One region of the Burkholderia sp. EMB26 genome, then DNA from elsewhere that is predicted to be linked to it. Evidence: riboswitches for the same ligand, from Rfam matches in the RefSeq annotation. Region 1 holds a riboswitch; each other region holds the start of a gene.
What was found. A riboswitch is a leader RNA that binds a small molecule or an ion and turns the genes downstream of it on or off. The one in region 1 is predicted to bind cobalamin.
Positions count from the first base shown of each region.

Region 2: another riboswitch for cobalamin. It lies ahead of cobA (uroporphyrinogen-III C-methyltransferase); the one in region 1 lies ahead of KU887_RS24215 (CbtB-domain containing protein).
Region 3: another riboswitch for cobalamin. It lies ahead of cobG (precorrin-3B synthase); the one in region 1 lies ahead of KU887_RS24215 (CbtB-domain containing protein).
Region 4: another riboswitch for cobalamin. It lies ahead of cobW (cobalamin biosynthesis protein CobW); the one in region 1 lies ahead of KU887_RS24215 (CbtB-domain containing protein).

Region 1 is NZ_CP078071.1:1,663,335-1,665,528, reverse strand. Features, by position in the region: gene KU887_RS24225 (inorganic phosphate transporter) at 1-345, opposite strand, end outside; gene KU887_RS24220 (histidine phosphatase family protein) at 510-1,100, opposite strand; cobalamin riboswitch at 1,147-1,290, shown strand; gene KU887_RS24215 (CbtB-domain containing protein) at 1,323-1,532, shown strand; gene KU887_RS24210 (CbtA family protein) at 1,546-2,194, shown strand, end outside.
Region 2 is NZ_CP078070.1:1,863,721-1,865,914, reverse strand. Features, by position in the region: gene KU887_RS08765 (TonB-dependent siderophore receptor) at 1-761, shown strand, start outside; cobalamin riboswitch at 831-1,068, shown strand; gene cobA (uroporphyrinogen-III C-methyltransferase) at 1,177-1,986, shown strand; gene KU887_RS08755 (cobalamin biosynthesis protein) at 1,983-2,194, shown strand, end outside.
Region 3 is NZ_CP078070.1:1,886,810-1,889,003, reverse strand. Features, by position in the region: gene cbiE (precorrin-6y C5,15-methyltransferase (decarboxylating) subunit CbiE) at 1-309, opposite strand, end outside; cobalamin riboswitch at 512-704, shown strand; gene cobG (precorrin-3B synthase) at 811-2,172, shown strand; gene KU887_RS08850 (precorrin-8X methylmutase) at 2,165-2,194, shown strand, end outside.
Region 4 is NZ_CP078070.1:1,866,668-1,868,861, forward strand. Features, by position in the region: gene KU887_RS08765 (TonB-dependent siderophore receptor) at 1-625, opposite strand, end outside; cobalamin riboswitch at 778-1,044, shown strand; gene cobW (cobalamin biosynthesis protein CobW) at 1,374-2,194, shown strand, end outside.

The DNA.
Region 1 (2,194 bases):
GACGGCGCCGCTCGAGACCATCACGCCGAGGAAGTTCCACATGCCCGACCAGATCACCGCGACGTTCGGCGTCAGCGAGTGCGTATAGATCACGGTCGCGACCGCGTTCGCGGTGTCGTGGAAGCCGTTGACGAATTCGAAGCCCAGCGCGATCAGCAGGGCGGCGCCGAGCAGCAGGTACGGGAACAGCGTCCCTTCGCGGACCGGCGCCAGATCGGCGACCAGGTGGGTGGCGATATAGACGGCGCCGAGCACGAGCACCAGCAGGAAGGCGGCATAGCCGACCTGCCGGGTGCGCGCGACGGAGCCCGGATTGTTCGGGGCGGACGAAGCAGGTTGATTCATGACGGCATCTCGTAGGGAACCGCGTCCGATCCTAGCTGCGGCTAGCAGTCAGTTTGATGACAGTCGGGACGACGAACGGTGTGTCTTACGGGGATGTAAGGCGAGTGGCGGCATGCGAGGCAGCGAGTCGCGTCGATCACTCACATAGTGAACACGACAGCGGCTTACGCGCCGGTATCGCGCTGCTCATCATCCGTCGCCGCCAACGTCCAGCCGGCCGGCGACGCGACGAACGTCGTGCACGACAGCGGCGCAACGTCGAGACGCGCGGCCGCGGCGTGGTCCATCCGCAGCACATGCGCGATGGCCGCGCGGACGATCGGCGCATGCGTGATCGCGATGACGTCGCGCTCGCGCGGCAACCCGTCGAACCACGTGCCGACCCGACGTGCGGCGGCGTCGAACGATTCGCCGCGATGCGGCGACGCGGACGGCGTGCCGATCCACGTGGCAAGTTCGTCAGGCAGATCGCGTGCGAGATCGTGCAGCCGCTTGCCTCGCCAGTCGCCGTAGTCGATGTCGCGCAGCGCGTCGTCGATGTCGGCGTGCAGCCCGAGTGCGTCGGCGGTCTGCGTTGCGCAGCGTGCCGGGCTGCACAGCACGAGCGAGCCGGCGATGGCCGTCCACCGGCCGTGCAGCGCGGCGGCTTCGGCAAGCCCGCGCGCGTCGAGCGGATCGTCGTCGGGAAACGTGCCGGTGCGCATCGCGCGGGTCGAGGCGTGCGCGATCAGGCGCAGCGAGGCATGCAGGTTCATGTCGGTGGTCGGATGATCCGGAGCGGGGCGCGCTTGCCCATCTGTCGTCGCTTCAATACGCGAACGTTCGCGCGTACAATTCGCCCGATACGAAGCGCGGAAGCCGGTGCAATTCCGGCGCGGTCGCGCCACTGTAACCGGGGAATCGATGATCCCGGAAGCCAGACCTGCCTTCGTACCCATCCATCATTTGTCGGGGCGCGATTCCCCTGAGGTGCATCCATGAGCGAAGCAGTGCTGAAGCCGGCGGTCGTGCCGGCACCCATCCCCGTCCGTGAGCTGTTGCCGTGGGCCGTGTTCGTCGGCCTGATCCTGCTGCTCGCACTCTATTTCGTCGGTGCGGAACAGGGCGCGACGTCGCTCGTGCCGGGCATGTATGTCCACGAATTCGTCCACGACGGCCGCCATCTGCTCGGCTTTCCCTGCCACTGACGCGGAGTAAAAGATGGTCGGAAAGCTGCTCATGCGCGGGATGCTCGCAGGCATCGCCGCGGGCCTCCTCACGTTCGGTTTCGCGAAAGTCGTCGGCGAACCGCAAGTCGATCAGGCGATCGCCCTCGAAGAGAAAACCGCCGCCGCCCAAGGCGAGGCACCGGAGCCGGAACTGGTCAGCCGCCACACGCAGGCCGGCCTCGGGCTACTGACGGGCGTCGTGACCTACGGCGCGGCATTCGGCGGGCTGTTCTCGCTGGTCTTCGCGTATGCGTACGGACGCGGCAGCCGCCTGCCGGCACGGCCGCTGGCCGCCTGGCTCGCGCTGGCGGCGTTCGTCGCGCTCGTGATCGTGCCGAACCTCAAGTACCCGGCCAATCCGCCGTCGGTCGGCGACCCCGATACGATCGGGTATCGCACGGGTCTGTTCTTCCTGATGATCGCGATCTCGGTCGCAACGATGGTGTTCTCGGTCAGCGTGCGCCGCCATCTGGTGGCGAAGCTCGGGCAGTGGAACGCGTCGATCGTCGCCGGGCTCGTGTTTGTCGCGATCATCGCGGCCGTGCAGATCGGGCTGCCGTCGGTCAGCGAGTTGCCGGCCGATTTCCCGGCGGCCTTGCTGTGGAAGTTCCGCGTGGCGGCCATCGGCATGCAGGTGATCA
Region 2 (2,194 bases), on a different replicon from region 1:
ACGCGCTGAACGGTCTGCATGCGCGGCGCACGACGACGGCATGGAGCCCGCGGCTCGGCGTCGTGTGGTCGCCGGTCGGCGCGCACAGCCTGTATGCGTCGTACAGCAAGAACTTCGCGCCGGTCGGCGGCGACCTGATCGGCATCACGCCCGACGCGCGCGGCAACGCCAACGATCTCGGCCCGCAATACACGCGCCAATACGAGATCGGCGTGAAAAGCGACTGGCGCGATGGCGCGCTGAGCACGACGCTCGCGCTGTTTCAGCTCGACCTGTACAACCGCCGCATCGCCGACCCGGTTCGCCCGGGCTTTTTCGACCTCACCGGCCTCGAACGCAATCGTGGCCTGGAACTGGGCGTCGCCGGCCGGCTCACGGGCGACTGGTTCGTCCGCGGCGGCATCGGCTGGCAACACGCGCGGGTGGTCGACGCCGAGCCGAAGTATGCGGGCAAGCGCTCGGCGGGCGTGTCGGCGTCGAACGGCAGCCTGTTCGTCAGCCATGCGCCGCTGCGCGGGTTTTTCGCCGAACTCGGGGTCGTGTACGAGGGCGCGCGTTACGCCGATCGCGACAACCTGCTCGAACTGCCCGCGTACCTTCGCTGGGACGGCAAGGCCGGCTATCGCACGCGCGACCTCGAGGTGACGCTGGCGGCCGTCAACCTGGCCGATCGCGACTACTACGCGAATGCGACGGGCCTCGCGCAGATCGTGCCCGGCGCGCCACGCACGTTCACGCTGACGGCGGCATACAAGTTCTGACCTCGCGGGCGGCGCCGGCGCCCCGCGCAGCCGCTCCGCCGGGCGGCTTGCGCGTTGCAGGCCTGTGCTATCGTATGCGCCGCGTTCGGTGCTCGCATGCGCATTCGGTGCATGCAGTTAAACGGGAAACAGGAGGCGGACATCCGCCCGGCCTGTGCTGTCCCCGCAACGGTACGCCGCCCGCGCCGCGCGCTTCCTCGCGCGTGCGCCCAGGCCGCCCGCGATGCCACTGCCCTTCGACCGGGCGGGAAGGCTGCGGTCTGGCAAGCGGCCAGCCCGGATACCGGCCGACGCAAGGGGCGAGCGCGCTGCTCGCCGAACGCCCGATCCGCGGGGGACGGACCGGGTGCGCATTCCCCCGCGTTCGCGCGGGTTTCGCCCGATCCGCCATGCACTGCCTGTCCGCCGGCCGCCGATGCGCCGCCCGCCTTCCCTGTTCCACTGTTTCGACACGGTGCGCGCCGTGCCGCGCGCGATGAGCCGCGCCTGGCTCGTCGGCGCCGGCCCCGGCGACGCCGATCTGCTGACGCTCAGGGCCGTACGCGCGATCGGCGCGGCCGACGTGCTGCTCGTCGACGATCTCGTGAACCCCGACGTGCTGCGCCATGCGCGCGCCGATGCGCTGATCGAGCACGTCGGCAAGCGTGGCGGCCATGCGTCGACGCCGCAGGAGACGATCGTCGCCGCGATGCTCGCGCACCTGCGCGCGGGCCGCAGCGTCGCACGGCTCAAGGGCGGCGATCCGTTCGTGTTCGGCCGCGGCGGCGAGGAGCTGATCGCGCTCGGCGCGGCGGGCTTTCCGGTGGAAGTCGTCAACGGCATCACCGCGGGCATCGCCGCGCCGGCCGCGCTCGGCATCCCGGTCACGCACCGCGGCGACGCGCAGGGCGTGATCTTCGTCACGGGCCACGGCGCGGGGGCCGACGAGCCCGACTGGCGCGCGCTCGCGGCCACACGCATGACGATCGTGGTCTACATGGGCATCCGCCGGCTCGACGCGATTGCCGCGGCGTTGCGCGACGGCGGCCTGCCCGGCGACACGCCGTGCGCGGCAATCGAGAACGCCACGCGGCCCGAACAGCGCCACGTCCACGCGACGCTCGATACGCTCGTCGCGCGCGTCGGCGAAACCGGCATCGGATCGCCGGCGATCGTCGTGATCGGCCGCGTCGCGGCGCTCGCCGACGATCCGGCGGTGCGTGCGGCGCTCGGCGGCCACGCATGATGCGCGTCGCGCTCGGTGTCGGTTTTCGCGCCGGCGTCACGGCCGCGCAACTCGATGCCGCGATCCGCGCCGCGCTCGCGCGCTATCCGGCCGCCGAACCGGCGCTCGTCGCGACGCTCGTCGACAAGGCTCGCGCCCGTGCGCTGCGCACGCTGTGCGCGCGCCGCGGCTGGCCGCTCGTCGCGTTCGACGCGGCGCAACTCGCGAG
Region 3 (2,194 bases), on a different replicon from region 1:
CGACGGCGCGGGCAGCACGCGCCATTCGTCGGGAGAAAGCTGGCGGGCGAGCGTCGCGCCGACGCCGAACAGCATCGGGTCGCCGCTCGCGAGTACGCACACCGGCGCGCCGCGGCGCGCGAGCAGCCCCGACAGGTCGAACGGCGACGGCCATGCTTCGCGCGTCGCGCGCAGTCGCGCGGGCAGCATGTCGAGCTGCCGCTTCGCGCCGACCACGTGCGCCGCATCGAGCAGCGCGCGCCGCGCGTGGCGTCCGAGCCCCGCGTAACCGTCGTCGCCGATGCCCACTACCGTCAGCCACGCCGTCATGCACCCTTCCCCATCGTTCGATTCCATCGTGTCGCCGCGCGGCCGTGAAAGCGCCGGTGCAGCCGTCCGCGTTGCAAAAAACGGCATGGTACCGTGTTCCACCCCGCGTTTCATCTGCCCGCCCGCCCGCGCGCGGCCGTTGCCCGCTTCGCTCGCCGCGAACCGCCAGCCGGTCGCGAATCGCGACCGAAATCGGGTATCCTACGGCCGTTCGTTCGCCGGTGCCCTTCGGGGCCGAAGAGGGAACACAGGGCGCACCGCGCGCCGCTGTGGCTGCCCCCGCAACTGTAGACAGCGAGCCGATCTCCCTCCTCATGCCACTGGTTTCACCGGGAAGGCCGGGAGTCGGCGCCGACCTGTCAGCCAGGAGACCTGCCGGCCAGAAAGTGCGTGCGTGCCAGTCGGCGTCGGGCGGGGTGTACCGATGCGTTGGCCGCGGCGCCACACTGTTCCGGTATCCCGTTGAGTTCCGCCCCCGATTCGATTCCTGCGTCGCCCGTCGTGCGCCCGTCGGCCTGCCCGGGGCTCGTGCGCGTGGTCGCGGCCGCCGACGGCGGGTTGTGCCGGATCAAGCTGCCGGGCGGCCGGCTCGACGCGCGCCAGGCGCGTGCGATCGCCGCCGCCGCGCGCCGGTACGGTTCCGGCGCGATCGATGCGACCAATCGTGCGAATCTCCAGTTGCGCGGCATTCGCGACGGCGCGGCCGATGCGTTGACCCACGCGTTGCTCGACGCGGGGCTCGGCCCGCGCGCAAGCGCCGGCGACACCGCCGCCGAGGCGGCCGCGCTCGCGGCGAGCGACGACGTCCGCAACGTGCTGCTCAGCCCGCTCGCCGGGCACGACCCGGCCGCGCTCGTCGATAGCCACGCGCTCGCCGTGCCGCTGCTCGACATGCTGGCGAACGAGCCGCGCCGCGGCGAACTGTCGCCGAAATTCTCGATCCAGCTCGATGGCGGCGAAGCGGTCGCGGCGCTCGATCATCCGCACGACATCTGGCTCGCCGCGTGGCGCCGCGCCGACGGCGCGGTACGTCTTGCGGCGGGGCTGGCCGGCTGTCCGCCGGTGGCGCCCGGCGACCGGCCCGCGTCGGTCGACGTGTCGCCCGATCAGGGCGTCGCGCTGGTGCGCGCGCTGCTGCGTGCGTTCCTCGATCTCGCGCCGGCCGACGTCACGCGGATGCGCGCGTTGCTCGCGATGTGCGGCGAACGCACGCTGTTCGAACGCGCCCGGCGCTACCTGCCCTTTCCGCTCGCGGCCGATCCGGCGCTTGCCGGCTGGCGGCGCACGCATGCCGACCCGGCGTTGCGTTTCGGCGCGCAGCCGTCGCGCGCCGCGACCCGCTGCAGCGTCGGCGCGCAATTCGCGCTCGGGCGGCTCGACGCGGCGCAACTGGAACGGCTCGCCGCGCTGGCCGAAGCCGACGGCGACGGCACGCTGTCGATGACGCCGTGGCAAGGCGTGTTCATGCACGGCGTGCCGAACGAACGTGCGGTGGCAATGCGCGAAGCACTCAAGTCGCTCGGCCTCGTAGGCGCGGCGTCCGAGCCGCTGGCGGCGCTCGTCGCCTGTACCGGCAGCGCGGGCTGCGCGAAAGCGCACGCCGACACGAAACACGACGCACTCGCGCTCGCCGCCCGCATCGGCCGGCCGCTCGACGTGCACCTGACCGGCTGCGCGCGCCACTGCGCGCTGCCGCATCCCGCGACGCATACGCTCGTCGCGGTGGCGCCCGCACACTACGACCTTTACCGGCGCGACGCGACCACGGGCCTCGGCGCCCTGCTCGCGCGCCATCTGACGATTGACCAGGCCGCGGTCCGACTCATGGACGCGCGGCACAGCCAGGACACCACCGATGCTTGACTATATTCGCGACGGGCAGGAA
Region 4 (2,194 bases), on a different replicon from region 1:
CCGCATTGAGCCGCATGCTCCACGCGCTGGACAGCATCCGGTTGAGATCGACCGACGCGCCGAGCCGTCCGTAGCTGCCGGTCGTCGCCGACACATGTCCGAAGTTTTCCGGCAACGGCTGCTTGGTGATCCGGTTGATGACGCCGCCGCCGCTGCCGCGCCCGTACAGCGCGGCAGCCGGCCCCTTCAGCACCTCGACGCGTTCGATGTTGCCGAGGCTGCGTACGTATTGCGCATCGTCGCGCATGCCGTCGAGCAGCAAGTCGCCCGCGCTGGAAAAGCCGCGAATGCGGAACGAATCGAAGCGCGTGTCCGACGTATTCGACACACCGGGCACGCCGGCCAGTGCGTCGGCAAGCGTGCGGCCGCCATAGGACAGCGTTTCCTCGACCGAGACGCTGTCGATGGTTTGCGGTACGTCGCGCGGATCGCTCGCGGTGCGGGTCGCCGTGCTCACGCTTTCCGCACGCGGATCATTCGGATGACGGCGGCTGCGCACCTCGACCGCGGGCAGTTCGTCGTCGAACTCGGCCGCCGCGGCAGGGCAGGAAGCAACGCCGGCAATCGAGCACAGCGACAGGGCCAGCACAGGAAAACGCCGCCCGGATATCTGTCGTTTCGACATGGAAATTTGAGGATGACTGAGTGATTGCCTCACATGGCCGTTGCGCGGTGGTTCGTGTTGTTATCGGGTGAAGTTTATCTCGTGTAGTTGAAAACGACAATCATTCGCGTTCGTCGCCGGTCGCTCGCCTTGACGCTCCCCGCACCGCCGCCTACACTCGCACGCGTTTTGGTGCTCGCGCGCGCCGCTCCGGCGTGCGCAGTTAAACGGGAAACAGGGAGCCTGCCTGCGCCGCAGTCGAGCCAACCTGTGCTGCCCCCGCAACGGTAAGCGAACGCGTCGCGCGCAAGCGCCACGCAGCGCCGCTTCGCCGCATGCCGCGCGCATGCGGACGACCGCCACTGGATGCCGCGCGTATCCGGGAAGGCGAAGCGGCGTGTTCGTCAGCCCGGATACCGGCCTAAACGTTGGGGTTCAGCGCCGCGGGGAGGCGGCGCATCGTCCACGGCCGCCGCAGGCCCGACGCCCGGTGTTTCCCGCTGTTTGCCCCGATCCGCCCGCCGCGCGAACGCGCCCGGGCCGGCACGGCGAACGGCAGGCGACACGGGCTACGCACGCGGCAGCCGTGTTGGCATTCACGATGTCGACCGTTCGCAAGGAAGCACCATGTCCGATTCGTTGTCCCGCCCGCCGCGCGGCTGTCCGCGCGGATCACGCGGCGAGCTTCCCGCGCACCGCCCGCTGAATTGCCGCGTCGCCGCCGACGCGACGATCCCGTCCTGATTCCCTCTTCGACACCGGACCTACCATGACCCTACGCAAGCTGCCCGTCACGATCGTCACGGGCTTTCTCGGCAGCGGCAAGACGACGCTGATGCGCCACATCCTGCAGCACGCCGAAGGCCGCCGCATCGCGGTGATCGTCAACGAATTCGGCGAGCTCGGCATCGACGGCGAAATCCTCAAGGGCTGCGGGATCGGCTGCGACGATGCCGACGGCGCGCAGGGCGAGGCAACGGGCCAGCTGTACGAACTCGCGAACGGCTGCCTGTGCTGCACCGTGCAGGAAGAGTTCTATCCGGTGATGGAAGCGCTGGTCGAGCGCCGCGCGGACATCGATCACGTGCTGATCGAGACGTCGGGCCTCGCGCTGCCGAAGCCGCTCGTGCAGGCGTTCAACTGGCCGACGATCCGCAACAGCTTCACGGTCGACGCGGTCGTGACCGTCGTCGACGGGCCGGCCGCCGCGAGCGGCCAGTTCGCGGAAAACCCGCAGGCCGTCGACGCACAGCGCCGCGCCGATCCGAACCTCGACCACGAATCGCCGCTGCACGAACTGTTCGCCGATCAACTGTCGTCCGCCGATCTCGTGATCGTAAACAAGGCCGACCTCGTCGGCGACGCCGAGTTCGCGCAGATCGAAACCGCGATCCGCGACGAAACCCCGCCGCAGGTCAAGATCGTGCGCGCGACGCGCGGCGAGCTCGACCTCGCGCTGCTGCTCGGCCTCGAATCGGCGTCGGAGGAAACGATCCACCTGCGTCACGACCATCACGGCTCGGCCGACGACAACGATCACGATCACCATCACGACGATTTCGATTCGGTGGTGGTATCGGGCGACGCCGG